Regions from separate parts of the Microbispora sp. NPDC088329 genome, predicted to be linked through region 1. Evidence: riboswitches for the same ligand, from Rfam matches in the RefSeq annotation. Region 1 holds a riboswitch; each other region holds the start of a gene.
What was found. Region 1 has a riboswitch for cyclic di-AMP ahead of AB0O28_RS00205 (NlpC/P60 family protein). Riboswitches for the same ligand answer to the same signal wherever they lie in the genome.

Region 1 (10,347 bases):
TTGCCGATCAGGCGATGGTGCAGGGGCTTCCGTTGAGGGTGAACGCGGTGGGTTTGGCGGCGTTGCCGGTGTGGGTGGCCTGGAAGCCGATCTGGACGGAGGTCCCGGAGGGCAGCGAGCCGTTGTAACTGACGTTCTTCGCCGTGACCTGTCCGCTGTTCGGCGAGTAGGTGGCGTTCCAGCCGTTGGTGATGGTCTGTCCGCCGGGCAGGGTGAAGGCCAGCGACCAGCCGTTGAGGGCGGAGGAGCCGGTGTTGGTGATGGTGATGTCCTCGGTCAGCCCGTTGCCCCAGGCATTGACGGTGGCGCTGACGCGGCAGGCGCCCGATCCACCGCTGCTGGGGGACGCCGACGGGGAGGGCGAGGGCGAGGGTGACGTCGGCGAGGACGGAGACGGGGAGGGAGAAGGAGACGTCGACGGACCGGACTGGAACTGTGTGAAGAACTTCCACACCTCAGCCGAGGTCCAGGTCCTGGCACCGCTGGTGGAGGTGGATCCGTCGTTCGGAGAGGGGGTGTGGTCTCCGTCGAACGCGGCCCACACGACCGGGTACCCGTCCCGGCACCCCGAGTAGGCGGTGATGATGTGCGTCAGGCTGCCCTGCGCGGGCTCCCGCGGGTTCATGGGGGTGCAGCCGTTGTTCGTGACGAACCTGTCGCGCAGCGACCGTCCGTTGGAGATGTTGAGCACCGAGTCATGGATGCCGTGAATCCCCATGTACGCGACCGGCTGCGTGCCGCCGCTGCACCCGCTGAGCTGCGCGCCGGAGTAGACCGCGACCGCACGGAAGATCGTCGGCCGGGCACACGCGACCGCGAAGCTCATGGCGCCGCCGTAGCTCCACCCCATGGCGAAGCGCTGCGTGGTGTCGACACACAGGTTGCTCTCGACGAGCCTCAGCACGTCGTCGGTGAAGGTCAGGTCTTCACCGTTGGTATTGCCCCAGCCGTTGTTGATGCCCTGGGGCGCGATGAAGATCGTGCTGTTGTTCGACAGTTGTTTGAGTCCGTAGTAGGACCAGACGGCTCCGTCCGATCCGCCCGTGTCGACGATTTGGGCGGTGCCGTTCAACCAGTGGTACGCGAAGATCAACCGGTAGGGGCGGTTGTTGTCGTAGTTGTCCGGAATTCTCAGGATCCAGCTGCGATTCTTGCCGCTGGTCGTGATCGTCTGTGAGCCGCTTCTCAGTGTCGGGGTCTTGCCGCATCCGGCGGTCGCCGCTGCGACGGCGCTGGTCGAGGACGACGTGGTCGCGCCGAGGCTGTCGCTCAGTGCCATGCGTCCCGTACCCAGGACGAGAAGCGCGGCGGCCGCGACAGTGGCGAAGATGGATCTCTGTCTCAACTTCACGCAACTCCCTTTGCCGTTCGAAAATCGACATGCGTCGATAGGGAAGCCGTTGGTTTTCTCTCATCCGGTGGAGCGTCCGCAGCCGGCATGTGCACGCATGCCGGTCGAGCGGCCTCCCCGGACGGACTCGAACGCTAAGTGAGCCCACCGTCAGTCGACCCGGAGCGGCGCGGCGACCGACCGTCGTCGGCCTGCGCGTGCTCGCCCCTTTTTCCCGCCGCAGAAAGAGCAAGGCGAGTTCAGATATCCGTTAGCGTTAGCATGGTGCTTGCCGTGTTCTCTCCTCGGCGATTCCGATGACAATGTGGCGGAGCTACGGAATGTGGCTTCTCATCCGGTGAATGCCGGATGAAGGCGGCCTGTTCCGGGCTCTGCCCATCTCAATCGGTTGCGTCTGTCGAACCAACAGATGTTAGCGCTAACAGTGACGGGGGCGGTCAAGTGCTCCTCTCTGCCGGGCGACTGGAGGTGGTGGTGGTGGGGAGCAAATATGAAGTCATGAGATCTGTCAAGGAATAGCCTTCTCCTTGGAAAGGATCCTCGCCTTCGGCCGTCCATTCCTTCGGGTTTGACCAGGACAGAAACCGCGGCCGCCTCTGACGTCGCGATGAAATTTTCATCGTCGACGGATTTCGGCTGCGGCGACGAGGCGCGCGTTTGATGGTGTTCGAGCCGTTTGCGCGACGGCTACCGCGGACGCGGCGGCGCCGGTCGCCTGCCGTCGTCGGCGAGGTGCGTGGCAGGTGAGGGTGCGGCGTGAGGCTCACGGTCCTCGCCGGCGTCCGCGATGACTTTCAGGAGGCGTAGCCGCTCCTCGTGCCCGGCCTTGGGGGTGAACACGATCATCAGCGGTCCGGGTGGGGGCTGCAGCGGATAGGCGTCCCACTCGACGGCGATGTCGCCGACGCGCGGGTGCCGGATGGTCTTGGTGCCGTGGACGATTTCCCTGACGTCGTGCCGTGCCCACAGCCGACGGAACTCCGGGCTGCCGACGCTCAGTTCGTTCACGACCGCGACCGCCCGTGGATGATCCGGATCGGTGGCGACGGCGGCACGCAGGATGCCGATGTAGTCCAACGCCATGGCTTCCCAGCCCGGGCACCGCAGCCGGAAGGCCTCGTGAAACAGCATGAGGAGCACGTTGCGCCGGTCTGGTGGAAGCTCGCGGGGATCGCCCAGCAGCGCCGCGGCCAGGTTGTTCCATGCGAGCATGTCGAGGTGCCTGGTGGCCACGAACGCCGGCAGGTCTATCGCCGCCAGCAGCAGTCGGGTGTTCCTCGGCACCCGGTCCGCCGCACGGAGGGCCGGAAGCCGCGGTCTGCGCGCCAACTGCGCCAGCCTCATCAGGTGACGCCGTTCCACCTCGTCCATGCCGAGCGCGTCGGCGATCGAGTCCAGTAGCGCGTCGGAGGGGCGCACGTTTCTGCCCTGCTCCAGGCGTTGGTAGTAGTCGGTGCTCAGCCCGGCCAGAGCGGCGACCTCTTCGCGCCGGAGTCCCTCGACCTTTCGCCTCGGGCCGGGCTCCAGCCCGAGGTCCTGCGGAGTCGTCCTCTCGCGCCGAGAGCGCAGGAATATCCCGAGCTCCCGGGCCGCTGCCCGCTCGTTGCCCATGATTGAAGTTTGCATTACCACCGCGCGGCGATGGCGGCTTCACCCGGCCCAAGATTCACCGAACGCGCACCGCCGGGTGTCCTCCTCCTTTTGGTGGACGTGCTCGGCCGGCCGGCGTCCGCCGGACTCCGACGACCTTGTGCCGAGTGCGGCCACGACGCGCCCATGAAGTACGGAGCCGCCGCACCCGCCACAACGATCTTCTGCGATACCGCTGAAACATCACTCGGCCCGCGCCGTACGGCAAGCCGTCGAGCGCACTGCCGGTCGGCGGCGCGGGGACGCGGGCAGGAGCCTCGCCGGCATGGACTACCTGCGGGTTTCCCCAATGGCCGCGAAGCCTTCAGCCTGCCGCCATAGCGCAGAACCGCGGGATCTCGGTAGGCATGCCAAACCCCGGTTCAGAAGATCCAGGGAGCCGTCCGTCGCGGACCCTACCGTCGGCGGTACGAGATCAACTCGCCGTGGGCTCCGGATCCGCCCCCAGCACCCGATCGATGGGAGTCGAAGCGTGAAACTCGGAACGCGCATCGCCGTCGTCGCGGCCGCCGCCGCCTCCAGCGCCGGTCTGCTCGCCGGCCCGGCACAGGCGGCCACGCTGATCAGCAGCTTCGCGCCCAGCGAGGCCGGAAAATACATCTGCAATGCCGTGGAAGGCTACTTCGAGCAGAAGAAAGCCGAGGCCGAAGGGCACTCCGGGGACTGGTACTACTGCGAGGGGACGCCCAGCGGGTGGTACCTCTACGAACGCTGAGCCGTCCCGACCTTCCGGAGGACCGGTGGGTCGCATGAATACGGGCTCGTCGACCGGTGTCGACGCCGGAGACCCTTCTGCCCGGTGCCTCGCCGGGGTGACGACCTCGACGGAGGAGTGATCGGAATCACTGAGACCTCCGGGCGGCGGTCAGGCCTGCCCGGAGGTCTCGTTCGTCTTCTGGTCCGGCAATCCATCCCAGAACGGGGCCACGGCGGGAGGACGACGTCGACCAGGGCCTGACCGCTTCGGCGTCTGTCCCTCCGTGGCCGTGGCGCGGAGTCGTCCGGAGATCGAGGTCAGGATTCCGCGTGCCGGTCGATGCCGAGCGTGGCGATGAGGTCTTCGTGGAGCTCGAACCAGACCCGATGGCAGGAGTCCACGTCGGTGCGGTCGACCCAGGCGCCGTCCCCGGCTCGGGCGCGGGCCAGGGCTGTGGAGAACCGTGTGTCATATCCGCGGAACCGCGTGAGAACGCGGCAGAGCCGGTCCGCGAGTGGCGTGAGTGCCCGGTCGATGCAGGCGAGCTCATGGAGCACCCCGGCGTCCCAGACCGGATCGGAGTGGTCGTTGACGGCGAGCCGATCGCCGGCGGTGGGGCGGATCTGCCAGTCGGTGCAGGCGTGTAGCAGAAGGGCGTTCAGCGGGAGGAACCCGCGGTAGACGTCGCGGACCTCGTCGGCACCGCCGGCGCGGGTGAGTTCGGCCGCGAGCAGGCGCTCGTTCTCGGCCCGGCCGGGGTCGGTCAACGACCAGCCTCCGGTGCCGGCGAAGGCGGTGTGCTCGACCCAGCCACGCGCCTCGGCGTCGCGCAGCGCCTCTTTCGTCGTGGCCTCGTCGAGCCCGTACCGGCGGGCGATCACCGGAGTGTCCGCGAAGCCGGTGATACGCACGGCGTGCAGGACCAAAAGGTCGAGCGGAGACTCTCGCGTCATGAGTCGGCGTCCTGTCGCGCTGTCAGGCGCATGTAGTGCTGCTGGCACGCCTGAGGGGAGTTGAACCCCATCGCGTGCGCCATCTGCGCCCAGGTGAGACCCGCGCTCCTGGCGATGAACAGCAGGGCGGATTCGAGCCCTTCGACCTCGGCTCGTGCGGCGGGCAGGAGGGCGAGCGCGCTCAGGATGTCCTCCGGGTCCAGGCCGGCGTTGCGCCAGACGGCGAACTGCACGAGGTCGACCGCCGACGGCGGGGCGGGTGAGGGGCGCCATGGGCGGGCGTCGAGCTCGTCAGCGCCCAGGTCCAGAAGACGTGCACGCGCGTCCTGCTCACGCTGGGCCTGCACGTGGTCGGAACCCACGCCGTACGCGCTGTCGTGCTTGCGTCGCATGCGTCCCAGGATGGACAATCAATAAACTATTGTCAACAATTTGTTGAGGAGCGGGGCGGATGATCGTACCCCTCATGGAGGCTGTCGCCGGCACCTGCGGGGGCAAGGCCGGTGCCCTCGGCGCATTGCTCCGCGCGGGTCTGCCCGTGCCCGACGGCTTTGTCGTCTCGTTCGCCGCCTATCTGGCCGCTGTCCGCGACCTGGACCTCGGGCGGTTCGCCGGCGAGCCGGACGACGTCCATGCGGCGGCACGGACGATCGAGGCCCGGCCGGTCCACGCCGCCGTGATCGACGCGCTGGAACGCGCGCTCGGCGAGCTCGGCGATCCGCCCGTGGCGGTGAGATCATCGGCAGCGCGGGAGGACACCGCTCAGGCGTCGGCGGCCGGTCAGCACGAGAGCTTCCTCGCCGTGCAGGGAGCCGGTGAGGTCGCCGAGGCCGTACGTGCCTGCTGGGCCTCGCTGTTCTCCCCGCGTGCCGTCGAATACCGGGCCGCCTCCGGCCGCGACGGCCGACCGTCCGGCGACCCTGTGATGGCCGTCATCGTCCAACGCCACCTGGACGCCGAGGTGTCCGGGGTCATGTTCACCCCCGCGGACTCCGGCGACGCGACCCGGATCGAGGCGTCCTGGGGCCTCGGCCCCAGCGTCGTCGAGGGCAGGGTCACCCCCGACTCCTACCGGGTCACGGCAGACGGGTCGGTCACCCGCACCGTGGCGGACAAACAGCAGCGCCTTGACCGGCGCGGCACGCGGCTCGTCATCCGCGACGTGCCCACCGGCTCCCGGAACCGGCCGGCGCTCGGCGACGTGACCGCCACGCGGCTGGCCGAGCTGGGCGGACAGATCGCCGCCGTGCTCGGTGGACCGCAGGACATCGAGTGGGCGATCGCCGACGGCCGCGTCTGGGTTCTGCAGGCACGGCCGGTCACCGCCGCACCGCCACCACCGGCATCGCCCTCCGACGCCTCGGACATGCCGGCCGTCACACTCACCGGGACGCCGGGCAGCCGCGGCACCGTGACCGGCACCGTGAGAATCGTCCGTGGGCGCGGCGACTTCGCGCGCGTGCGTCCGGGCGACATCCTCGTCTGCCCCTTCACCGACCCCGCCTGGACACCGCTGCTGCGCATCGCCGCCGGCGTCGTCACCGAAACCGGAGGCGTGCTCTCCCACGCCGCGATCGTCGCTCGGGAACGCGCCATCCCCGCCGTCCTCGGCATCCCGAACGTGACGAGCAGGCTCCGCGACGGCACCGTCGTCACCATCGACGGCACCACCGGCACCGCCACGGCGGAGCCCGGAATCATCGCGGGCACAGAGGCGAACGCGGGCTCGACGTAGCCGGCCACGCTGCCGCTCCCATGAGGAGGAAAAACCGGTACGGACTCCACCGGATGGGGTGCGAGGCTGAGCGCGTGAACCGTACGCGCACTGTGGTCCTGGTCGAGGGGACCAGTGACAAGTCGGCCGTCGAGACGTTGGCCGAGCGCCGCGGCCGGGACCTCGCGGCCGAAGGCATCTCCGTCGTGGCGATGGGCGGCGCCACGAACATCGGGACATATGCCTGCAGGTTCGGCCCCGCCGGTCGCGACCTCCGGCTGGCCGGTCTGTACGACGCCGGTGAAGAGGGCGCCTTCCGGAGGGGCCTCGAGCGTGCCGGCCTGGGATCCGACCTCGACAGGAGCGATCTGGAGACGCTCGGGTTCTTCGTGTGCGTGGCCGACCTGGAAGACGAGCTGATCCGCGCCCTCGGCACCGCCACGGTGGAACGCGTCCTCGATGCCGAGGGCGAGCTCCGCTCATTCCGCACACTCCAGAAGCAATCCGGATGGCGCGGGCGGAGCACTCACGACCAGCTGCGCCGGTTCATGGGATCAGGCGGCGGACGCAAGATCCGCTACTCGGGCAGGCTCGTCGCGGCACTGGAGCCCGACCGCGTGCCACGGCCGCTGGACGGACTGCTGGCCCACCTGCGGCAGGGGTGAGCAGAGGCGGAGCTGCCCTGACGGTGCCCCGGCAGGGCAGCTCCGCCGGACGCCTCTACGACGTCCCGGGTCAGACGCCGGGGCGTACGGCGGTCAGGAAGCCGTTCCTCCAATAGCCGTTGAGCCTGTCGACGCTGACCACCGCGCCGCTGTGCGGCGCGCTGATCACCTTCTTGTGTCCCACGTACATGCCCACGTGACCGCCGCCGCTGGTGAAGATGAGGTCGCCGGGCTTGATATGCGCCAGGGAGACCTTTCTCTTGGCGGCGTTGAGCATCGACCACGTCGTACGCGGGAGTTTGACGCCGGCCTTGCGCCAGGCGAACTGGACGAGCCCGGAGCAGTCGAACGCGTGCGGGCCTGTGGCGCCCCACACATAGGGGTCACCGAGGTGCTTTCTCACCACCTTGATGGCCCGCTCGGCCTTCTTCTGCTGGAGGGCGGCCTTGGTGAGCTTCTTGTCCGCGGCGTCCTCCGCCGCGGGAGCCGCGCTGGTGTCCGGGGTGACCCCCGTGACGGCGGGCTCGGGTGCGATGACCCCGGGGGCCGGGGGCGGAGCTGCCATCGTCTCCGAAGCGGCGGCCGCGGGCAGTGCGCCGAAGCCCGCTACGGAGGCGGTGAGCGTGGCGCTACCCACAGTGACGATGGCGATGCGGAGCAGAGTGGTGGGGTTGGTGGACAGGGGATCTCTCCCTACGGTCTTCCGCTTGCGCCTACCGGGTTAGCTGACGGATTCGGGCAGGGAAGTCGCCCTACGGCGCATGCGCGCCGATTCACCCCAGACCTTCGGCGAAGGTCGACTGGTTCCCCGGCTCCGGGCCTCCTTGCTGCTCGGATTCGGCATCACCGGCGCCCAGGGGGGCGGAGAGGACATGGCGGCGGTGACTGTGGATGGTTTCTTCCGAACACGGCCGGGCCGGGTTCGCCGCGGCGGCGCCACAGGGGCGCCGCCGTAGGGCAAGGAAACTACCAAGCAGCCCCATATCGCTGCAAAGGGGGCAAAAAGGCGTTAAAGGATCAAAAGGAAAAACCGCAGGTCAGTACGCAGGTGAGGCTGCTTTTTGTGACGCTCATCACATCCCGAGAGGGCGACCTTCACGGCGTTCGGCCATGCGCCGGGCCGAGAGCCGGCCGTGCCCGCGCTGAGAGTCGGCCGTGCCCGCGGACGAGCCGGTCAGCGCGTGCGCCAGAACGCGCCGTTGGCCGAGGGGTCGTCGGGGTCGCCCTGCGGCACGGTGAATCCCGCGCCCCACACCGTCGCCGTCCCGGGCCTGCGCGCGATCGAGAACAGGACGGCGTCGGTGCCGGCCTTATGGGGAAGCGGGGCGCCGCGCCACGCGGAACCCGTGACATGCCAGAGGGTGGGGTTCCAGCTGCCCTGCACGACCCACACGCCGCCCTGACCGTCGGGCTCCACCTCCGTGTACGGCTGCGCGTTGGCGGCACCGATCGAGGTGTCCCATGACCTGCCGTTCCAGTGCATGACCAGGGTGCGGCCGTAGGTCACGTCGTCGCCCTCGTCGTCGGCGCCCTCCCAGGTGACGCCGCCGACGGCCCACACGTTCGCCGGGCTCACGACGGCGATGTCGTTGAGGACCGCGGCCGCGTCGGGAGCGGGCAGCTTGATCGCGGGCGTGGGCGCCAGTGCCCAGGACCTTCCGTTCCACCGCATGATCGCGGGACGGTCGCCCGTGGTTCCCGCCGCCCAGACGTCACCGGCGGTGAAGGCGTCGACGGCGGCGGCGCGGGCCGGCAGCCGGACGCTCTTCCAGGAGGACCCGTTCCAGTGCCTGGCCGAGGCCGAGGACTCGGCGACCGCCCAGACGTCCTTCGCGCCCGCCGCGTCGGCGTCCGTCGCCGAGAAGCCGCCGAGCGAGAGGGTGGTCCACGCGCGGCCGTTCCACCGGGCGGCCTTCTTCGGGCCGAAGACCCATACGTCCCTGTTCGAGGTCGCCGTCACGGCCTTCAGCTCGTACGGCGGGCTGCCGGGGATCACCGTCCACGAGCCGCCGTCGAACCGCTGGACCAGTCCCCGCTGCCTGCCGTTCACGACCCGGTGACCGGCCGCCCACACCGACCCGTTGCCCAGGACCGTCAGGTCGTTGAGTACGTCGTCCCCCGGCAGTGTGTTCACCCTGGTCAGCCGCCACGCCGACGCGGTCTGCCCGGCCTGCGGGCCCTGGTGGGTCACGCCGGAGGCCGCCACGGCCGGCATGCACGCCAGCCCGAGCGCCGTCACGGCCGAGACGAGTACGGTACGCATGGTGCTTCCCCTCCACTCGCCAGTACGACGTCTGGGAGAGGGCATCCGTTCACACGGGTGACGGCCGGGCTCATTTCTTCTCCGTCCACGGCTCGTAGGCGCTGTCGCCCGGGAGCACCCAGGCCTTCGCGTCGGGCCTGGCGAGGCTGCGCAGCAGCGACGCCTTGCCGGTCGTCTTCGAGACCCGGTAGATCGCCACGCCCGTCTTGGTCTTCGACCGGACGATCAGGCGTCCCTTCTGGTCGAATTCGAGGTCGTCGATGTACTGCCCGCGAGGCAACCGCACGGTCACGGTGCGGCCCGCGCGGCCGGTGCGCAGGTCGACCGGGCGCAGCCTGCGCAACGTGGGTGACGTGCCGACGAGCTCCACTGCCGTGTGGTGGTCGTTCGCCAGCGCGTCCGGCGACAGTTTCGCCTTCAGCCGCAACCGGGCACGCAGTCGCCGATCGAACACCGTCACCCGGCTCCCGCCCACCCTTCTCAACAGCAGCCGCTCGCCGTCCGGGCTGAATCCGTCGAAGCTCCAGTCGTCCCTTCCCCCGGGATTCGACATCGTCGTGCCTTTCCGCAGGTCCACGAAGGCCCCCAGCGCCGGTGCGGAGTTCCCGACGATCACGAAACTCCCGTCATACGACACCCACGGCCACTCCTCGCCGATGTCGTACGCCTTGATCTCCCGTGACACCACCCTTTCCCTGCCGTTGGGGGTCCGCTCGACGAACAGGCCGTCCGACTCGCGGAAGTAGAAGAAGTGCCGTCCGTCCCCGCTGATCAGGAACGGCGCCCGCCAGCCGGCGTTGACCGCGTCGTCGGGTGCCGCGGCGAGCGCTTCCGGCACCTTCACCACGTTTCCGTCGGTCAGGACCAGTTCCCACGCCTGGGTCAGCCGCGCGTACGCGATCGTGGCCGGCGTGGCGGCCGCCGCGGGCTGTCCGCTCAGCGGAACGGTGGCCAGGAGAAGTGCCGCGAGAGCCATGCGCAATCTCATGCCGGGTGAGATGCCGGAGAACCTCGGAATGTTCCGGATTCGGGCTGGATCCCCAGCGATCGGCGT
Region 2 (10,347 bases), on a different contig from region 1:
GCAGCCGGAGGCGGCGCAGGCCCCGGGGATGAGCCCGGGGGCTCCGTCGGCGCCCGACGGCACCTCACCCCGGTCCTGGCCGGCCCCGCCCTTCGAGGCACCGCCCGTCTTGCCCGACGAGCCGGTCCCGGCCCGGCCCGCTCCGGCGCTCTTCTGACCGGACGAGCCCCCGCCCGAGGAGCCGGAAGCGGTGTCCGCGCCTCCTCCGGCGGGTGCCTGCGCTCCACCGGAGCCGTCTCCGCCGGACCCGATCGCGCCCTGGTCCGACGCGCCCTGGTCCGACGAGCCCTGCGATTCCTGTCCGTCCCCCGCACCGGCGTCGTCCCCGGAGGAACCGGAGGAACCGGCGGTATCGCCGTCCTGTGCGGGGGCCGCCGACTGCTGCGTGCCGCCCGCGGCGGGCGGACCCGACGGGTCCGAGCGGCCGGCGAGCGCGTAACCCGCTCCCCCGGCGGCCAGCACGGCGACCAGGGCCGCGGCGGCGATGATGAGGGGTTTTCTGTTCTTCGGCCTGGTCGCCGGCTCCTCCTGACTGGAGAGGACTTCCTGCCGGAACCGATCATCCTGGCTCGTCTGCGAGGGGACGTGCCCGTGCATGTGAGACAACTCCCAGCGGTCGTTTCGGGGGAAAGCTCCACGGCTTCCGCGGGTGGCTGCCCACCTTAGCCCCACTGGTGACCAAATCTCACAAAGAGCACTAAACAATCATGAATTCCCCAGGGTTTCCTCTGGTCCGGGCACGCCGCGCACCAGCTCAGCGGCTGTGCGTCGCGGCGCTGTGGTAGTCGGTGTACGTGTAGGGGTTGCCGAGAATCCTCGTTTCGGGGATGTCGGGGTTCATCCCCTTCTGCCACGCCTCCTCGCCCAGCGTCGCACGCAGATACTCGACGGTCCGCTCCACCTCGCGGCGGGCCGCGGCGAGGTCCACGCCGGCAAGGCGGTGCTCGTGCTTCACCACACGCGACCGTTCACGAGGACCGTGTGCACGTCGCCGCGCTGCGCCTGGAAGCGACATGCTCGTACGGATCGAGCACAGGCGGAGAGCTCCCGCCGGGCGGGGTACGACGGGGAAGAGGCGGGCAGGTCCGCCTTGACGCAGGTTCGGCGGGCGCCGCCGCGGGCGGGGGCCCGGTTCGCCCGGCAAGGCGGGGACGCAACCGATTCACGCCGAGAGCGCGAGAGTGGAGGTGCCGGCCATGAGGGGACGCGTTCTGCCGGCGGCCCTGCTGGCGGCCGGTCTGCTGACCGGCGGCGCGCGGGGCGCCGCTCTCGCCGCGACGGCCCCGGCTCAAACCCCGGCTCAGATCCCGGCTCAGATCCCGGCTCAGACGCCGGCACCGACGCCGGCGGCACCGGTCGGCACGACTCTCGCCTCCGATCACAACGAGCAGGACGTCATGTTCGCCCGGATGATGATCCCGCACCATCGTCAGGCGGTGGAGATGGCGAAACTGGCCGAGGGACGGGCGTCGGACCCCCGGGTCGTGCGGCTCGCCGAGCGGATCGAAGCCGCCCAGTCTCCCGAAATACGGACGATGAGCGGCTGGCTCACGGCCTGGGGCGAGCCGGTGTCCGGCGAGAGCCCCGCGCCGGCGCACCGTCACGCCATGCCCGGCATGATGTCCCCCGAGGAGATGCGCCGTCTCGAAGGGCTGTCCGGCCGGGCCTTCGACCGGGAGTTCCTCTCGATGATGATCCGGCACCACGAGGGCGCGGTCACCATGGGGCGGGACGAACTGCGCGGCGGGGTCTACGAGCCGGCCCGGCGGCTGGCGGCGTCCGTCGTGTCCAGCCAGTCGGCCGAGATCACGGAGATGAAACGCCTGCGGGGATGAAGCGGACGACGCGGGCGGCCGCCGACGGTGTCAGACGATGCTCGGGCGAGGGGCGCCGTCTTCCCCGCCGGATGCCGGACCGCCGGACGCCGCCGCATTGACGGACGCCACATTGACGGGCGCTGGATTGACGGGCGCCGGCTTGACGGGCGCCGGACCGCCGGACACGGGCGCCGGACCGCCGGACACAACATTGACGGGCGCCGGATTCGCGGACGCCCGCGCGGACGGGCGAGCGGCCCGCGTCGTGGCCCCCACCGTGGCCCCCACCGTGGCACGCGCAGTGACCCGTCCGGGGCCGCGTTTGCGGTGCCGTCCGCCGGAGGTCGCCGCCGCGGCCTTGACCCGGAGCCCGGTGACGGCGGTGGAGACGACCGCGAACAGCAGGCCGGCCGGCAGGACGGCGTCGCCGGGCGACCACACGACGCCGGGGGACTGCCCCTGCGTGGCCGCCAAGTTCCTGATGGTGAGCCCCACCGCACCCGGGACGCTCGCGTGCACCGCCGCCACGGGCTGGATCGTCACCGGCGCCTTCGGCGTGACCTTGACCTTGCGCGGCAGGCCGTACCCGACGATCTTGCTTTTGTCGCGTACCTTGCGCTTCAGCCACACGCCGTCGACGTTGCCCTCGATCGTGTGGACCTTCCCGTGGACGACCTTCTCGACCACGCCGACGTGGTCGATGTCTCGGATCTTCTTGGACCCCGACCAGTCGAAGAAGACCACGGCGCCCGGCTCGGGCGTGCCGCTCCACGCGTCGTGCTCCTTGAACCACTTGGCGTGCCGTGTGGTCAGCGCGAACTCGCCGACGCGGTCCTGTACGCCCGCCTGGTTCGCCGCCCAGGAGACGAACATGTCGCACCAGGGGGCGGTCCTGAAGTCGGGGTCCTTGGCGATGGTGTCGGCGTACCATTCGCCGAACTTCGTGTGTTTCCCGGCTCGTTCGCGGTAGCCCAGTTCCGGGCGGACGGCGTCGAGCAGCTGTCGTGCTATCGGATCGGTGGAAATCGCGGGCTCCTCATGGCGCGCTTCGAGACATGACGAACCGGCCCGCGGGCGTGACGGCAGGGCGGCATCACCGCGTGACGGCACGGCGGCCGGAAGACACGGCCGCGGCGGGGCGGGATCAGAAACGGGAGACGTGGCAGCCCGTCACGGGCGCGCCATCACCCCGGAAGCCTGGAGACGTTCCAGGGCGGGCATGTGGTCCGGGCGACGGACCCCGGACCGGGTGGGCAGGTGGAGCGGACACTCCACGCGCTCTCCTCTCCTTGGCCGCCTACCGGGTTAGCTGACGGGTTCGGGCCAGGAGTAGCCCTACCGGATGGTCCGGATTCACCCCAGAAAAGGTGGGTCCCCGGTTCCCGGGATCGATGACATCCGGGATTCGGCGGTCGCCGGTCGTCCTCGGGTTGAGGACCGCTCACCGGCGTGACACACGGGAAGCTTAGTAGATAACAAGTAAGACACGGCCAAAAACCCGGCAAACAGCCCGATTCCTGCTGCGGTCGGCCGAAGTTTCCCGCAGGTCCCCACGGTTGCGGGCAACCAACCGTGAGATGCGCCACAGGGGGCGCCGACGGCCGGGCGGAGCCTGTAGAGATCACCGCTGTCCGACCACGTGGGTAGCCTTACGGTCATTTCGGATCGACCGACAGAAGGGACCCGGGCAGTGCTGGACGACGCCGGACTCCAAGCCCTCCGGGAGGCGGCGCGGCTGTCTCCGGACAACCTCCCCCTACGGCGGCACCTCGCCGGGCAGCTCCTGGCCAAGGGATATCTCGCCGACGCCGAGGCCGAGTACCGGGCCGCCCTCCTGCTGTCGCCCAGGGACCCGGACGTCGTCGCCGGTCTGGCGGAGGCCTTCGTCCGGCAGAGCTCTTACGGCGCCGCGCTGTCGGCGCTCCAGCCACTCCTGGCCGAGCCCGGTTTCCCGCCGCGGATCGGGCTGCTCGCCGCCAGGGCGCTGCTGGGCGAGGGTGACGTGCCCGGCGCGGCGCGCCGCTACCACGACGCGGTCTCCCGCGATCCGTCGCTGTCCGACCCCGGCCTGGCCGCCCGGCTGGAGCCGCAGCCGGCCACGCCGTACCAGACCCAGACACAGCAGAGCCAGACACAGCAGAGCCAGGCGCAGCAGCCACAGACGCAGCCCGGCACGCCGTACGCGCCGGGGCCGCCACCCGGCCCGGCGTACCCCCCACCTGCGTACCCCGCACCGGCGCACGACGGCGACGTGGAGGTCCAGCGCTCCGGTGTCACCTTCGCCGACGTGGCGGGAATGGAGGCGGTCAAGGATGCGCTGCGGATGAAGCTCCTGCTCCCCGTCCAGCAGCCCGAGCTGTTCGCCGCGTTCGGCAAGCGGGCGGGCGGCGGAGTGCTGCTGTACGGCCCTCCCGGCGCGGGCAAGACCCACCTGGCCAGGGCGGCGGCGGGAGAGCTCGGCGCGTCGTTCATCGACGTCGGCCTGGCCGACATCCTGGACATGTACATCGGGTCCAGCGAGCGCAACCTGCACGCCACGTTCGAGATGGCCCGGCGCAACCGGCCGTGCGTGCTCTTCTTCGACGAGGTCGACGCGCTGGCCGCGCGCCGCTCGGACATGCGCCAGGCGCACACCCGCCAGCTGGTCAACCAGTTCCTCGCCGAGCTCGACGGCGTGGACGAGAACGCCAACGACGGCGTCCTGGTGCTGGCGGCCACCAACGCGCCCTGGTACATCGACGTCGCGTTCCGGCGGCCCGGCCGCTTCGACCAGCTGGTGTTCGTGCCGCCGCCCGACGCCGCGGCCCGCGCCGCCATCCTGCGCATCCTCTGCCGAGACAAGCCGCTGGCCGAGATGGACTACGACGCCGTGGCCCGGGTGACGGACGGGTTCGTGGGCGCGGACCTCAAGGGTGTCGTCGACCGCGCGGTGGAGACCAAGCTGCATCAGTCGATCAGCGCGGGCCGGCCCATCCCCCTGTCCACACCCGACCTGCTGGCCGCGGCCCAGACGGTGCGGCCCACGGCCGTACGCGAGTGGCTGACCACCGCGCGCAACTACGTCCTGCACGCCAACGACTCCGGCGCCTGGGACGAGCTGATGCCCTGGATCAACGGCACATCCAACGGTGCGTTCGGCGGCAAGAAGGGCGGCAAGGGCAGGTGGTGACGGCCGCGGCGCCACTCGAAAGGGCACGCACGCTGCTGACGCTGAACCGCCCGGCGGAGGCCGAACGGGAACTGCGCGGCCTGCTCGCCCGGGAGCCCGAGAACGTCGCCGGGCACGCCTTCCTCTCCGTGGCGCTGACGCAGCAGCACAGGGCGTCCGAGGGGATCGGCGAGGCCACCGAGGCCGTGCGGCTCGCGCCCGACCACTGGTTTCCCCACTACGTCGCCGGGCACGCGTACCACCGGGCGGGGCGCCCGCACGAGGCCGTCGCCGCCGCGCGGGCGTGCCTGGCGCTGTCCCCCGAGCACGCGCCGGCGTGGGAGCTGCTCGCTCGGGCGCACGTCTCCCTCGAGCAGTGGCCGCAGGCGGCCGACGCGGCGGAGCACGGGCTCGCCGCCGACCCCGAGGACGCCGACCTGGCCGGCATCCTCGCGGTGGCCCTCACCGTGCTCGGCGACGCCCTCCGGGCGAAGGAGGCGGCCGCGCGCGCCGTCGGGCTGGATCCCGAGAGCGCGACGGCCCATCTGGCGTACGGGCGGGCGCAGCTCGCCTTCGGCGCGCCGGCCGAGGCGGCCCGCGCGTTCCGCGAGGTGCTCCGCCTCGATCCCGGGTTCGACCAGGCCAGGGACCTGCTGGTGGCGGCGTTGAAGCGGCGTAACCCCGTCTACCGCGTGCTCGCGCGCCTTCGCGGCACGTTCTCCGGCGGATGGCGGATGGTGTTCCTGCTGCCGGCCGTGCCGCCGCTCATCGCCGTCTTCGTCCTCATCGCGCTGCTGCACTGGGCGGCCTGGGTCGCCGAGGCGGTCACCACCCTGCGCCTGGCCCGGGCCAGGGCCACCAGGCTGCTCTTCGACACCAGGGAGGCGAGAGTGGCGGCGCTGTGCTGCTGCCTTCCCGCCGCGGGTGCGGCGCTGCTCGTGGCCGGCGTGGCGACCGGCGGGGCGGCGCCCGCGGTGGCGGGCGCCGCCGTCATGGCCCTGGTCACCCCCGTGCAGGAGGCGGCGCACACGAGCGCGCCCCGCGGCCGCCTCGTGCTGTACGGCTGGTCGGGCCTTTTGGGGCTGGCCGCCGTCCTGTCGGCGATCGCGTCCCTCCCCACCGTCGCGCTGCTCACGGCGTACGCCGGGGTGGCCTCCATCTGGGTGGCGGCGGGCGTGCGGCGCCTGTTCGGGACGGGTGCGGCGCACGCGCTCTGACCGGCCCGGGGCCGATTGCTTAGTTAGTCAAAGCAAGCATTATCGTGGCCCTCCTGGACCCGCCGCCGGAGGCGACCGGCTCGTGCGGGAGCGTGATCACAGGTGGAGGGACTATGACCGACGCGATGTGGGCCGGCACGGTCGCCGTGACCGGGCACGAAGGCGCCGGCCTCGAAGCGTACGCGGCCCGGCCGCTCGGCTCCGCCCCGCACGGCGGGGTCGTGGTGATTCATCACATGCCCGGCTACGACGAGGCCACCAAGGAGATCGTCCGCAGGTTCGCGGCGAACGGCTACGCCGCGATCTGCCCGAATCTGTACTCCCGGGAGGGCGCCGGCGTCAGCCCGGACGACCAGGCCGCGGCGGCCCGGGCCAAGGGCGGCATCCCGGACGAACAGCTCGTCGGCGACGTCGCCGGCGCCGCGGCCTATCTCAAGGCCCTGGAGCACGCCAACGGCAGGATCGGTGTGATCGGCTACTGCTCCGGCGGACGGCAGGCCTTCCTTTCCGCGTGCTCGCTGGACATCGACGCCGCGGTGGACTGCTACGGCGCCTTCGTCGTCACCGCGCCGCCCGCCGAATATCCGCTCAAGGCCGAGCCGCTGATCTCCCGGGCCGCCGATCTGTCCTGCCCGCTGCTCGGGCTCTTCGGCGCGGACGACAGGTTCCCCTCGCCGGAAGAGGTGGGAGTGCTCTCCGCGGAGCTGGAGAAACTGGGCAAGGAACACGAGTTCCACGTCTTCCCCGACGCCGGCCACGCGTTCTTCGCCGTGGACCGGCCGGCCTACCGCCCCGCCGCCGCGGTGGAGGGCTGGAAGAAGGTCTTCGGCTTCTTCGGCCGCCGCCTCGCCGCCTGAGGAGACCAGGATGTGCACCTATCTCACCGAGAAGCTCCGTCTCGACGGCGCCGCCAAGGGGGCCTCGGGCTGGTTCACCGTCACCGACGGCATGGTCTACGTCGATCATCCCTACCACGCGTGCCATGAGCACACGGTGAACATCGACCTGACCAACCCCTCGGAGGGCCCGTCGGCCCGGGTCGCCATCGAGCTCACCGAGGAGGCGGCGCTCGCGCTGGTCGAGGCGATCCACAAGGCACTGGCCGCGGCGCCGCCCGGCCTCGCGTCGGCCGCTCCTCGTCCCGCCTCCGCCTGATCCGGCTCTCCCGACGCGGTCTCGTCCGCCCGCCCCTGCCGCGTCCGCTCGGGCCGCGTCTGGTCGGGCCGCTCGCCCTGCCCGCCCGAAGTAAGTGAGCAGGGCTGAGCGAGCAGGGCTGAGCGAGCGGGGTGAACGGCGGGGATAGCGCGGCCGGCGGGTGCGTCAGACGTCGAGCGACATGTACAGGCGGGTGCCGCCCGGCCGGAAGCCCACGCGTTCGTAGACCCGGCGCGAGCCTTCGCCTCCGTACTCCAGCCACACCGACCGGGCTCCCCCGGCGAACATCGTTTCGGCGAGCGTGGCGGTGACCGCGGCGGCGATGCCCCGTCCACGAAGGCCGGGACGGGTGCCGACCCCGGCGAGCTCCGACGTTCCCACGGCCGGGGCGGAGCACATGGCCGCTCCGGCGCAGCCGCCGCCGGGGGCCCGGACGAACCGGACCGCGCCGCCGCCCTCCTGTGTGCGGCGCAGCCGGGCCGCGCCCTCCGGCGAGGCGGCGAACTCACCGCCGAAGGCCTCGGACAGTGCGGCGTCGATCGCCGCGTAGTCCTCGTCGGTGGACGGCGTCTCCACCGGGAGAGCGGCCTGCGGCCTCGTCAGCGTGGCCGGGGTGCAGACGAGGTAGTCGTGCACCGCCTCGACGGTGAACCCCGCCTCACGAAGCGCGGGCTCCACCTCGGGCGCGGCGTCCGGGGCGAACTCGAGACGGGGCTTGAGCCCGCGCTCGCGAAACGCCCCGATCAGCGCCGCGACCTCCCGCCCGCCCGGCCTGGCGCCGGGCAGGGGTGTCGCGTAGTTGACGTACGGACTGGTGGTGCCGGGATCCACGCCCACGACGAAGTCCCCGGTCTCGACGACTTCGGGACGGCGGCGCAGGTTGGCCACGGCGAAACTCTGGACATCGATGCCCACGGTGATATCGACCTCACGAATGACAGGGTGAAGCGGTTCGCCCGCAGCGCGGAGCGGAGGGGTGAACTCGCATGGGAAAGCCATCCCGGACGGGGATTGGAGACGGTGCGCGGGGCACCGGTCGCGTGGGGCCACCGTGAGACGGTGAGGCAGTGAGCCGCTGTCGCGGGAGGCGTGGCGGTCAGTGCCGACGGCGGCCGCCGCGGGACGCCGAGAACATAGGCTTCGTTCCTTCGCTGCATTGTTCGTGTGTGAAGCGCGCTCACTCTCCCAAGAGGGTCCGTGAGCGCGCAAGCCGTTATTCGCCTGCCGAGTCAGCGCGTCGCGGGCGCGTCACCGGGCCGCCGGACGCCCAGCCGCGCGGCGAAGGCGGCGGCGTCCTCGGCACGTGCCCCAGTTGGAGCAGGTCGGACTCCAGCGCGACCACCCCGTCGGCGACGGTGGCGAGGGGCCGTTCCCGGCGGGAGGTGCGCGGCGAGCGGCCGGGGCCCTCGGGGCCCAGGACGGCGGCTTGCCGCTCGCCGGCGGGGACGAGAAGGTCGGGGGCCACCAGCCGCGGTCGCGGGTGTCCCGCAGCGGCACACGCCCGTGCCGTGCCGTGCCGTCCCGTCTCAGGACCCTGGGCGGTACTCGACGGTCCGGCGGCCGCCGCCGGGATAGATCATGATGAGGAGGTCCTGAGTGGTTCCGGGGTCGCCGGCCGGCTTGCGGTAGTGGACCCTGACCCGGTAGTGCCCCTTCCCTCTGAACGCGAGGTTCGGCAGGTCGCTCATTCCCGCGATGGGATCCATCAGCTCGATGTGGCCGGTCGGGCTCTCATAGCCGACCTCCACCACGTGGTCCCAGCCCTTCACCTCGACCGGAGGCCGCCGCCGGTACAGCTCCGCCGTCAGGCAGTTGTCGAAGTCGGAGTGAGTGAGGATCATCAGATGCCCCGGGAGGGCGGCGACGAGCCCGCCGGCCCGGAGCCTGTCCGGCAGCCCGTCGTCGAACGCGTCGTCCGTCTCGGCGGACTCGATGATCCCGTAGTCGGTGCCCATCAGCGCCCTGACGACCCGGAGCGGCCGGACGAGCGGCCGGTGGCGCGCCCTGTCGCACGCCCGCTGATTGGCCGCCTTCCACGCCCCGAACTCGGCCTCCTCCGCTGCTTTCCGTTTCCGCAGGTCCGCCTCCGCCGATGGGCAGATGGCGGCGACCAGGTACATGTCCGCGCCGCCCGGGCGATAGGCGTCGCACGCGGCGTGCCCGTAGGCGAGCAGGTCCCGGTCGGAGACGTTCCGGAAACCCCCGCTCGTGCGCGCGGCGCAGAGGAACGCCCGCTCGCCCGCGCCGAACGGCAGCACGTCGAGCGCGCCGGACGCCGACCCCTCCACCGAGTGCATCTCGCAAGGACGACGGGCGATGTCCCCCGCGGCCAGATCGGCGACCGGCAGGAACGCCACGAGTGCCAGCGCGGCCAACGGCACGGCGGCGCGGCGCGGCCACCGGTGGCGCGTCACGGACCGCAGCACCCGCCGGACCCGGTGCCCGGGGACGCGCACCGCGGCCAGCACGCACAGGGCGGCCGCGGCGGCGACGGCGTCGGGGACGACGAAAAGCCTGACTCCCAGAAGGCCGCCCCACCTCTCGAGGCAGCCCGTGTCGCGTGCGATGTCCGCGGCGAACGCCAGCGGGGCGAGGCCGTACAGGACGAGCAGCGGCGCCACCGCGACGCGGGCCAGCACGCGGCCGGCACGAGGGCTGCCTCTCCAGGTGGCGGCCCAGTTCGCGAGGAACGCGAGGACGATCCCTGGAAGCCCGGCGTACCAGGCCAGAGGGAGGTACGCGCGGGCCGGCCACCACAGGCGCGTCGCCGAGTCGTAGAGGTCGCGCGCCGGGCAGTACCCGAACGAGAACCAGCCGAAGCCGGCACCTGTCAGGGTCAGGTCGTAGGCCAGCCCCGCCGTGGACACGACCAGTGCGGCGGTCCACCACCATCGCGATCTTCTCGGCACGAGCCGCCACGCTACCGCCCACCGCCGACATCCGGCGGCGAGAACGAGACCCGGCCACGCAAGGCACCACCCCGGAGATCGGGCGGCGCTCAGTCCGTGTG
Region 3 (10,347 bases), on a different contig from region 1:
GCCGGGAGCTGGTCGGCGCCGGCGGGGCGAGCCGCATCCTCATGCTGACGGCGGCCGGGCGGGTGCGGGACCGGGTCGGGGGCCTGTCCCTGGGCGCCGACGACTACCTGGTCAAGCCGTTCGCGTTCGCCGAGCTGGTGGCCCGGATCCGGGCGCTGGCCCGGCGCACGCCCCGGGCGGTGCCGCCGGCGATCGAGCGGGCCGGGATCCGGCTCGACCCCGCCCGCCGCACGGTCGTGCGGGACGGGCGGCAGGTGGCGCTGGGGCGTAAGGAGTTCGACGTGCTGCACGAGCTGATGAGCGCGGGCGGCGGGCTGGTCACCCCGGCCCGGCTGCGCGCGAAGGTGTGGGACGAGCACGCCGGCGCCGGTACCGGCGTGCTGCGCGTCACGATCACCTCGCTGCGCCGCAAGCTGGGCGAGCCGCCGGTGATCGAGAACGTGCCGGGCCGGGGGTACCGGCTGTGACCCGCGTCCTGTCCTTGTGGGGCGGGCTCGGTCTGCGGATGCGGCTCACCCTCCTGTACGGCGGGCTGTTCCTCCTGGCGGGGTCGGTGCTGCTGTGGTTCACCCACCTGCTGACCGCGCGGGCACTCAACCAGCGGTTCGTGGTGGCGGTGGCGTCGAAGGTGACCGGCGCGGGCGCCCCCGATGCCGTCCCCGGCGGCAGGCTGCCCGACGGCGACCTGCTCGCGCAGCGGGTGCGGACCAATGTCGAGCAGGGGGCGGCGGACGTGCTGAGCGACGTGCTCAGGTCGACGGTGATCGTCATGATCCTGGTCGGGGCCGTCGCGGTGGTGCTGGGCTACCTGGTGGCCGACCGCGCTCTGCGCCCGCTCGACCGCGTGACCGAGACCGCGCAGCGGCTGTCGGAGAGCACGCTGCACGAGCGGATCGCCCTGCGCGGCCCGCAGGACGAGGTCAAACGGCTCGCCGACACCTTCGACGCGATGCTCGACCGGCTGCACCGGGTGTTCGACGCCCAGCGCCGGTTCATCGCCAACGCCTCCCATGAGCTGCGCACCCCGCTGGCGGTCAACCGTACGGTCCTTGAGGTGTCGCTGGAGGAACCGGCCGCGTCGGAGGACCTCAAGGCGCTGGCCCGCGCGCTGCTGGGCACGAACGCGAGGTATGAGCGGCTGATCGAGGGCCTGCTCATGCTGGCCCAGTCGGAGCAGGAGGTGACCTGCCGCAGGCCGGTCGACCTGCGGCAGGTCGTCCGCACGGTGATGGAGCAGATCGACCTGCAGCCGCGACGCGGGAAGGTGGTCGTCCACGAGGACCTGCGCCCGGCGGTCGCGCAGGGTGATCCGCTCTTCCTCGAGCGCTGCCTGTTCAACCTGCTGGAGAACGCGATCAAGTACAACGTGCGCGACGGAGAGGTCTGGGTCCGGCTGCGGGAGGACGAGGCCGGGGTGAGCGTGACGGTGGAGAACACCGGGCCCCTCGTCCCGCCGTACGAGGTGGACGACATGTTCGAGCCGTTCCGCCGGCTCGGCGGCGACCGCGTGCGTTCCGCCCGGGGGGCGGGGCTGGGCCTGTCCATCGTCCGGGCCATCGCCGTGGCACACGGCGGCACGGCGGAGGCGCTGGCCCGGCCGGAAGGCGGCCTGGCGGTGACCGTGCGCCTGCCCGGGTGATCACGGGTTGCGCGCGCCACGGCGCGCCCCTGATGATCACGTGGCGCGGCCTGCTACCCACCCCGCCCGACTTGCCGCACTAAGCACCGTAAAATCTGACTTGGTCTAACTTGACCGGTTTGACCTGGTCTATTACCTTTTAGGCATCTCAGGGCGCACTTGCTCATCTCAATGGTCAAGAAGCCCTCCTCAGACCGACGCGGCCGGCCGATACCGGCCTGCCGCCCGGCCGCCGAGTCCGCGTCCGCGGAGCCGGGGACCCACCTCTCCTGGGGTGAATCGGCATGCCTGCCGTAGGGCGACTTCCAGCCCGAACCCGTCAGCTAACCCGGTAGGCGGCATGGAAGTAAGGGAGTTCGCCCCACCATGCACGTCCTCAACACCTGTATGCGCGCTGCCCTCGCGGGCGGGGCCCTCGCCGCCACCGTGCTGGTCGCGTCGCCGGCGGCGCACGCCGACAACCCGCACGCCGGCAAGGGCCCGGCGGCCTCGCAGTCCATGGCCGAGATCGCCTCCACGCTGCCCAAGATCAGCGCCGCGGACGTGCTGACCCTGGCCAGGAGCCAGGTCGGGATCAGCGAGAACGCGGCCGGCGGCGGAACCAAGTTCCAGCAGTGGTACATGTCCTCGCCCCGCGCCCGTGAGACCCTCGCCCGCGACGGAGGCACCCTGAAGGGCTACCTCAACGCCGCCTGGTGCGACATGTTCGTCTCCTGGGTCGGCGACCAGCTCGGCATCGGGCCCGTCATGGGCTCCGACGCCTACACGGTCGAGCACGCCCGCTGGTTCGCCGACCACGGCCGCTGGGGTCAGACGCCCAAGCCGGGCGCGGTGGTGTTCTTCAACTGGAACGGCAGCAAGGACATCGACGACATCGTGCATGTCGGCTTCGTCGTCAAGGACAACGGCGACGGCACCATCCGGACCATCGAGGGCAACACGGGCGACGGCGGCGCCGTCGAGACCCGCACCCGCCCCACCTCGCAGGTGGTCGGGTACGGCTACCCGATGTATCCCGCGGACGCCTCCACCACCGCCTCCGCCTGACGGGCCGGCGGTCCGGCACGGACCCCGAAGCGCGCCGGCGATCCCGGCGCGCTTCGCCGTCCACGCGAAGGACCGGAGTGCCGCCCGCTATCGCTGTGCATGCGCACGCCGCGATCCGCGACGGGTTCCCGAGCGGGGCCGTCCGGCCGGGTCGATCGGGGCAAGGATCGAGCCTCCAACAGACCCAGTGATCCTAGAAGGACAGGCGTTCCTGGTGGGGTCCGACTCGATCAAACCGGAGCGCGTCAGGTGGCCTCGCCCAACTGTTCGGCCAGCCGCTCCAGGCCGCCCCTGATGAGCCGCCCGTACTCGTCGTCGCCGAGTTCGCCGATCAAGGCCCGCGCCTGCTGGAGATGCTCACGGGCGCGGCCTGAGTCGCCCAGCTTGCGATAGCACTCACTCAGGTTCAGGTGCAAGGACGGATACAGGCCGGCCACGGAAAGTGGCACCCCGGCCTGGGCCACCCGCTCGTCGGTGACGAGATCGGCGGCGGCAAGCGCACGCAGATCCCACATCAGCTCCTGGTGCACGTCGTCCTGTACGTCGGCCATCGAGTGGGCGAGGACGCAAACATGCAGCGGGTCGCCCTGTTCACCGCCGATGTCGTCCCAGATCTGCGCGAACAGGTCGCGCGCGGCCTCACGCCGGCCCTGGTGGTGATGCAACTCCACCCCCTGACCGATCCGGGTCATCGTCGGGTCGGTGGTCATGATCATCTCCTTTTGCCGACGCAGGCGATCGCGGTCACCCTAGTGCCTGACGTGTCCTGACGACATGTTCCTGCGGGGGGCCGTCGCGGTGCCCGCGACGGCCCCGACGGCCCCGGTCAGGCGCCGACGTAGGCCGCGAGATGCTCGCCGGTGAGGGTGGAGCGGGCGGCGACGAGATCGGCCGGAGTGCCCTCGAAGACGATCCGGCCGCCGTCGTGACCGGCGCCCGGACCGAGATCGACGATCCAGTCCGCGTGCGCCATGACGGCCTGGTGATGCTCGATCACGATGACCGACTTGCCGGAGTCGACCAGCCGGTCCAGCAGGCCGAGCAGCTGCTCGACGTCGGCGAGGTGGAGGCCGGTGGTCGGCTCGTCCAGGACGTAGACACCCCCCTTGTCGCCCATGTGGGTGGCCAGCTTGAGCCGCTGCCGCTCGCCGCCGGACAGCGTGGTGAGCGGCTGGCCGAGCGTGAGGTAGCCGAGCCCGACGTCGGCGAGCCGGTCGAGGATGGCGCGCGCGGCCGGCGTGCGCGCCTCGCCGGAGCCGAAGAACTCCTGGGCCTCCTCCACCGGCATCGCGAGCACCTCGCTGATGTCGCGCCCGCCGAGCTTGTGCTCCAGCACCGCCGCCTGGAACCGCTTCCCCTCGCACTCCTCGCAGGTGGTGGAGACCCCGGCCATCATCGCCAGATCCATGTAGATGACGCCGGCGCCGTTGCAGGTGGGGCAGGCGCCCTCGGAGTTGGCGCTGAACAGCGCCGGCTTCACGCCGTTGGCCTTCGCGAACGCCTTGCGGATCGGGTCGAGCAGCCCTGTGTACGTCGCCGGGTTGCTCCGCCGCGAGCCGCGGATGCCGCCCTGGTCGACCGACACGACACCCGCGCCGGCGGGGATCGACCCGTGGATGAGCGAACTCTTGCCCGATCCGGCCACTCCGGTGACGACGACGAGCACTCCGAGCGGGATGTCGACGTCGACGTCGCGCAGGTTGTTCGCCGTCGCGCCGCGGATCTCCAGCGTGCCGGTGGGCGTGCGCACCGACTTCTTGAGGCCGGCCCGGTCGTCGATGTGGCGGCCGGTGACGGTGCCGCCGGCCCGCAGCCCCTCGACCGTGCCCTCGAAGCAGACCATGCCGCCCGCCGTGCCGGCGCCGGGGCCGAGGTCGACGACGTGATCGGCGATCGCGATCATCTCCGGCTTGTGCTCCACGACCAGCACCGTGTTGCCCTTGTCCCGCAGCCGCAGCAGCAAACCGTTCATCCGCTGGATGTCATGGGGGTGCAGGCCCGTCGTGGGCTCGTCGAAGACGTAGGTGACATCGGTGAGCGAGGAGCCGAGGTGGCGGATCATCTTGACGCGCTGCGCCTCGCCGCCCGACAGCGTGCCCGACGCCCGGTCGAGGGACAGATAGCCCAGTCCGATCTCCACGAACGAGTCGAGGAGCTGCTGCAACGTGGTGAGCAGCGGCGCGACCGACGGCTCGTCCAGGCCGCGGACCCAGTCGGCCAGGTCGCTTATCTGCATCGCGCAGGCGTCGGCGATGCTGACCCCCTCGATCTTGGACGACCGGGCCGCCTCGCTGAGCCGGGTGCCGCCGCACTCGGGGCAGGTCATGAACTTCACCGCCCGCTCCACGAACGCCCGGACGTGCGGCTGCAATGCCTCCTTGTCCTTGGACAGCATCGACTTCTGGATCCGCGGGATCAGGCCCTCGTAAGTGAGGTTGATGTTGTCGACCTTGATCTTGGTCGGCTCCCTGTGGAGCAGGTCGTGGAGTTCCTTCTTGGTGAAGTCGCGGATCGGCTTGTCCGGGTCGAAGAAACCGGAGCCGCTGAAGATGCGGCCGTACCAGCCGTCGACGCTGTAGCCGGGGATCGTGAGCGCGCCCTCGTTGAGCGACTTGGAGTCGTCGTACAGCTGGGACAGGTCGATGTCGGAGGTCCGGCCCATGCCCTCACAGCGCGGGCACATGCCGCCGGTGACGTTGAACTCGCGCCGCTCCTTCACGGTCTTGCCGCCGCGCTCGAATTTGACCGCGCCCGCGCCGCTGATCGAGGCGACGTTGAAGGAGAACGCCTGGGGCGAGCCGATGTGCGGCCGGCCGAGCCGGCTGAACAGGATGCGCAGCATCGCGTTGGCGTCGGTGACGGTGCCGACCGTGGAACGGGGGTTGGGGCCCATCCGCTCCTGGTCGACGACGATCGCGGTCGTCAGCCCGTCGAGCACGTCGACCTCGGGCCGGGACAGCGTCGGCATGAAGCCCTGCACGAACGCGGAGTAGGTCTCGTTGATCAGCCGCTGCGATTCGGCCGCGATCGTGCTGAACACCAGCGAGCTCTTGCCCGAGCCGGAGACGCCGGTGAACACCGTGAGCCGGCGTTTCGGGATCTCGACGCTGACGTCTTTGAGGTTGTTCTCACGCGCGCCGTACACGCGAATCAGGTCGTGGGTGTCGGCGACGTGCGGCGTGGCCGACCGCGTGTCCGTCCTCGGGGCCATGGTCATCGTGTCTCCATATAAGTTTCAGGCGGAGCCGTCCTCGCGACCCGCGCCGGCGTCGCCTGACTGATTCAACCAGCTTCGAGCGGTACGCCCGGTTCTGCGCGCCCTGCGCGGGCCGCCGCGGAACCGGCGATGCGGTAGGGCCGCCTCAGCGCAGCTCGTTGACGCGGATCATGTTGCCCGCGGGATCGCGGAAGGCGCAGTCGCGAACCCCGTACGGCTGCTCGACGGGCTCCTGAACGACCTCGGCGCCGCCGGCCCGCAGCCGTTCGAAGAGGCCGTCGAGGTCCTCGGCGGCCAGGGTGATCATGGCGTAGGTGCCCTTGGCCATCATCTCGGCGATGGTGCGGCGCTCGTCGTCGGTGACGCCGGGGTTGCCGGCCGGCGGGTACAGGACGATGGACGTGCCGGGCCGGCCGGGAGGACCGACCGTGATCCAGCGCATCCCGCCGTAACCGACGTCGCCCCGGACCTCGAAACCGAGGGTGTCGCGGTAGAAGGCCAGGGCCGCGTCCGGGTCGTCGTGCGGGAGGAAGACCGAGTGAATCCTGACGTCCATGGCCGTCACGCTAGCCGCGGCTCGGCGAGTGGCGCTTCTCGATTCCTGACCGGCCTGGTCACCTGTTTCGCCACACAGGGCGGCATGCCCGCGGTCGCGTCCGCCGCCTGGCGTCGGTAGGTGCTGGGCGGCACGCCGACCAGCTCGGTGAAGCGGGTGCTGAAGGTGCCCAGAGACGAGCAGCCCACCGCGAAGCAGACCTCGGTCACGCTGAGGTCGCCACGGCGCAGCAACGCCATCGCGCGTTCGATGCGCCGCGTCATCAGATAGCTGTACGGCGATTCGCCGTAGGCGAGCCGGAACTGGCGGCTGAGGTGCCCGGCCGACATGTTCACACCATGGGCGAGCGCCTCGACGTCCAGCGGCTGTGCGTACTCCCGGTCGATGCGGTCACGGACTCGGCGCAGCAGCGCGAGATCGCGCAGGTGCTGCGGCGAGGCGGTTCTGCTGGTCACCTGGGGATAGTACGTCGCGCCACCGACACTTTCGCGCGGCCACCGCCCGCCGGCATGGCCGTTTTCCGCCATGCCGGCGGGCGGTTGATGTCCGGCCCGCGCATCCGCGGGATGGCCGCCGCTCAGGTGAGATCAGTCGGCGGGCCTGCCGAACCAGCGGGAGAGGTGGTCGTCCAGGTCCTGCTGATCGTCGCCGATCCAGGCGACGTGGCCGTCAGGGCGTAGCAGGACGCACGGAACATCCAGCGCCGCAGCGGGATCCGCGAGGTGATCGACCCGGTCCGACCAGCCGCCGACGGTCAGGCGTTCGGTCCGGTCCAGCAGCAGGCCGCGGCCGCGATGCAGCAGGCTGTAGAGGTTGCCCTGTTTCACGTCGATGTCGGGCAGGCGGCTGCCGAGCAGGTCGGGCCCTTCGCCGAAGTCGTAGCGGATGCCGATGGCGGTGATCTTCTCGATCAGATGGCGGTTCACCTCGTCGAAGTCCATCAGCTCGGAGAGCAGCCGGCGCACGGCCTGGGCGCCCGGTTCGGCGGACAGCAGTTCCATCTGGGCGCGGGTGTTGTCCAGCACGTCCTCGGCGACCGGTCGGCGTTCGGCCTGGTAGGTGTCCAGCAGTGTCTCCGGCGCCCAGCCGCGGATCTGTGCGGCCAGTTTCCAGCCGAGGTTGAACGCGTCCTGGACGCCCAGGTTGAGGCCCTGTCCGCCGATGGGCGGGTGGATGTGTGCCGCGTCCCCGGCCAGCAGCACCCGCCCGACCCGGTAACGTTCGGCCAGCCGGGTGGCATCCCCGAAGCGGGACATCCAACGCGGGGAGTGCACACCGAAATCGGTTCCGGCGATGGCGCGCAGCGCCTGTTTGAAATCCTCGAGGGTGGGCGGCTTCGCGCGATCACCGACTCCCAGGGCGGGGACGACGACGCTGTAGACCCCTCCGCCGAAGGGCCGGAGCCAGAATCGCTGATGGGTCTCGCGGAGTTCGGCCACCTTGGCGGCGATCTCCTCCTGCGGCACACCCACTTCCATCTCGCCCATCAGCGTGTCGTTGCGTGAGGGCTCGCCGGGGAAGCCGACACCGAGCAGTTTGCGCACCGTGCTGCGCCCGCCGTCACAGCCGACGAGATAGCGCGAACGCAGCTGTTCCCCGTCGGCCAGCTCGACGGTCACGCCCTCGTCGTCCTGCTCGAGACCGGCGACCGCGCAACCACGCCGGACCTGCGCGCCCAGTGCGGTCGCGTGTTCTTCCAGGAGGCGTTCCACGACCGGCTGCGGGATGCCCAGCAGATAGGCGTACGCGGAATCCAGGCCCGCGGGCGCGGGTTTGGGGATGGCGGCGAAGAAACCGCCGGCCGGACGCCGTCTTCCATGCGGGAGAACGCGATCCAGCAGTCCGCGCATCGCCATCAGCTCGAGACTGCGAATGTGCAGACCGACGATGCGGACGAACGACTTGGGCTCGGTTTCCTTCTCCAGAACGAGCACCCGCACATCGTGCAGCCGCAGTTCGGCGGCCAGCATCGCGCCGGTCGGCCCGCACCCGGCGATGATCACGTCGAACGGAAGGGGTGCGTGATCGGCGCCGGAGGCCGGCGACCGGGGCCCCGGGACGTCGCCCACGGTGGCGTCGCGCCCGGCCCTGTCGTTCGACGACGGCCCGGCGGTGAACTGAGAGTCCATAGGTGTTGCCTTTCGGGAGTGCCTTGTTGGTGAGGCGCTCCCGGCGACACCTACGTCGATCGCCCGGCCGTGACGGGAAGGGGGAGCACCCACATCGATACAGCGTTCATGGGTCTCACCTCCTCGGGCGGCGTCACGGTCAGCTGCAAGCTACAAGTCCGAGCATCGGCCCGTCCAATCCTTTTCCCGCCACGGCCGAGGTGCCGCCGGCGTGTGCGGCGGGAGGGTCTCAGCTGGTGGGGCCCCAGGTGAGAGACAGGCCGGTGGCGGCGCGTTCGGTGCGGATCTCCATCATGCTGCCGAGGATGGTGGCGTGGTCGGACACCACGGGCGTGGCGTCGAGGGTGTAGGTGATCCGGGTGCTGAGGAGCACCGGGCCGCCCTGCGGCTCGTGCAGGTGGCGGGCGGCGGCGGGGCCGAGCAGACCGGGCCGGACCACCTCCGACGCCCGGGCGACCGCCACCCCCGCGTCGGCGAGGGCCGTGTAGAGGGAGACGGCGGTGAAGTCGCGGTCGCGGATCTGGTCGGCCACCGGCCGCCGGACCCAGGACACCTGGTGCACGGCGGGACGTCCCGCGAACTCGCGGACCCGCTCCAGCCGCAGGGCGGTGTCGCCGGGACGCAGCCGCAGCTCCGCGGCGATCGGGGCGGGGGCCCGGCGCACCGCCCGCCCGACCACCGCGGTGCGCACGTCGTGGCCCTGTTTACGCAGGTCGTCGACCAGGCTGCGGAGCGAGTCGAGCTGGTACGACAGGTGGGGCGGGGCGACGAACGTGCCCCTGCCGGGCTGCTGCACGATCAGCCTCTCGTCGCTGAGCTCCCGCAACGCCTGCCGCAGCGTCATGAGGGTCACCCCGTAGGAGGCGCTCAGCTCCCGTTGCGGCGGCAGGGCCTCCCCGGGGGCGTAGTGTCCCGACCGGATCTTCGCGGCGAGGTCGGCGGCGATGGCGCGGTATCTCGCCTCGTGCCCGGCGTCGGGGGTCATCGTGGTCGGTCACACTCCTGGTCGAGGGCTCGCCGCAGGGCCGCGAGGAAGGTCCGAAGGTCGTCCGGCCCGGCCCCGTCGAGCACCCGCCGCATGACGGCGGCGCCGACCACCACGCCGTCGGCGTGCCGGCGGGCTTCGCGTGCCTGGTCCGGGGTGGAAACGCCAAATCCTAGCAAGACCGGCCGGTCGGTCACGCGCCTGATCCGCTCGGTGAGCTCCGCCGCCGACGCGGCGAGGGCGGCCCGCTCACCGGTGGTGCCCATCAGGGACACCGCGTAGACGAATCCGCGGCTGCGGCACGCGATCTCCGCCAGCCGTGGCTGCGGCGTCGCCGGCGACGCCAGCAGGGCCGGCTCGATCCCGGCGGCGGCGGCCACGTCCATCAGCTCGTCCGCCTCGTGCACCGGCAGGTCGGGCACGATCAGGCCGTCGACGCCGGCCCCGCGCAGCGCGGCACAGAACGCCGCGGGGCCGTCGTGCAGCACCAGGTTGTAGTAGGTGCTGGCGACCAACGGCACTCCCAGGTCCGGCATGGCGGACAGGTCGGCGAGGATCCGGCGGGTGCTCGCCCCCCGCGCCAGTGCCGTGTCGCCTGCCTGCTGGATGGTGACGCCGTCCAGCGTGGGGTCGGAGAAGGGCAGGCCGACCTCGATCGCGTCCGCTCCCGCGGCGGCGAACGCCCGCAGGTAGTCCGTCCAGCCGGGCGTGATCCCGCCGGTGACGTACGGCATGAGCAGGCCGCGGCCGGCGTCCCGGCGGGCACGCAGGTGG

Region 2: it holds a riboswitch for cyclic di-AMP, as region 1 does, so the genes downstream of both, AB0O28_RS15065 (CHAP domain-containing protein) here and AB0O28_RS00205 (NlpC/P60 family protein) in region 1, are expected to answer to the same signal.
Region 3: it holds a riboswitch for cyclic di-AMP, as region 1 does, so the genes downstream of both, AB0O28_RS08835 (CHAP domain-containing protein) here and AB0O28_RS00205 (NlpC/P60 family protein) in region 1, are expected to answer to the same signal.

Annotation. Positions count from the first base shown of each region.
Region 1 is NZ_JBFBIP010000001.1:36,239-46,585, reverse strand. It holds gene AB0O28_RS00240 (cellulose binding domain-containing protein) at 8-1,345, opposite strand; gene AB0O28_RS00235 (helix-turn-helix transcriptional regulator) at 2,039-2,962, opposite strand; gene AB0O28_RS00230 (hypothetical protein) at 3,474-3,716, shown strand; gene AB0O28_RS00225 (transcriptional regulator) at 4,016-4,651, opposite strand; gene AB0O28_RS00220 (DNA-binding protein) at 4,648-5,043, opposite strand; gene AB0O28_RS00215 (PEP/pyruvate-binding domain-containing protein) at 5,103-6,386, shown strand; gene AB0O28_RS00210 (TOPRIM nucleotidyl transferase/hydrolase domain-containing protein) at 6,461-7,030, shown strand; gene AB0O28_RS00205 (NlpC/P60 family protein) at 7,101-7,667, opposite strand; cyclic di-AMP (ydaO/yuaA leader) riboswitch at 7,726-7,883, opposite strand; gene AB0O28_RS00200 (hypothetical protein) at 8,205-9,293, opposite strand; gene AB0O28_RS00195 (hypothetical protein) at 9,364-10,269, opposite strand.
Region 2 is NZ_JBFBIP010000006.1:228,775-239,121, reverse strand. It holds gene AB0O28_RS15080 (hypothetical protein) at 1-597, opposite strand, end outside; gene AB0O28_RS15075 (hypothetical protein) at 755-955, opposite strand; gene AB0O28_RS15070 (DUF305 domain-containing protein) at 1,197-1,835, shown strand; gene AB0O28_RS15065 (CHAP domain-containing protein) at 1,866-2,927, opposite strand; cyclic di-AMP (ydaO/yuaA leader) riboswitch at 3,096-3,238, opposite strand; gene AB0O28_RS15060 (AAA family ATPase) at 3,508-4,986, shown strand; gene AB0O28_RS15055 (tetratricopeptide repeat protein) at 4,983-6,182, shown strand; gene AB0O28_RS15050 (dienelactone hydrolase family protein) at 6,296-7,039, shown strand; gene AB0O28_RS15045 (DUF6295 family protein) at 7,050-7,337, shown strand; gene AB0O28_RS15040 (GNAT family N-acetyltransferase) at 7,503-8,252, opposite strand; gene AB0O28_RS15035 (hypothetical protein) at 8,551-8,802, opposite strand; gene AB0O28_RS15030 (hypothetical protein) at 8,864-10,246, opposite strand; gene AB0O28_RS15025 (patatin-like phospholipase family protein) at 10,336-10,347, opposite strand, start outside.
Region 3 is NZ_JBFBIP010000003.1:318,154-328,500, reverse strand. It holds gene AB0O28_RS08845 (response regulator transcription factor) at 1-467, shown strand, start outside; gene AB0O28_RS08840 (HAMP domain-containing sensor histidine kinase) at 464-1,639, shown strand; cyclic di-AMP (ydaO/yuaA leader) riboswitch at 1,860-1,991, shown strand; gene AB0O28_RS08835 (CHAP domain-containing protein) at 2,006-2,686, shown strand; gene AB0O28_RS08830 (hypothetical protein) at 2,932-3,396, opposite strand; gene AB0O28_RS08825 (excinuclease ABC subunit UvrA) at 3,513-5,903, opposite strand; gene AB0O28_RS08820 (VOC family protein) at 6,049-6,459, opposite strand; gene AB0O28_RS08815 (helix-turn-helix transcriptional regulator) at 6,465-6,914, opposite strand; gene rox (rifampin monooxygenase) at 7,047-8,588, opposite strand; gene AB0O28_RS08805 (GntR family transcriptional regulator) at 8,818-9,573, opposite strand; gene trpA (tryptophan synthase subunit alpha) at 9,570-10,347, opposite strand, start outside.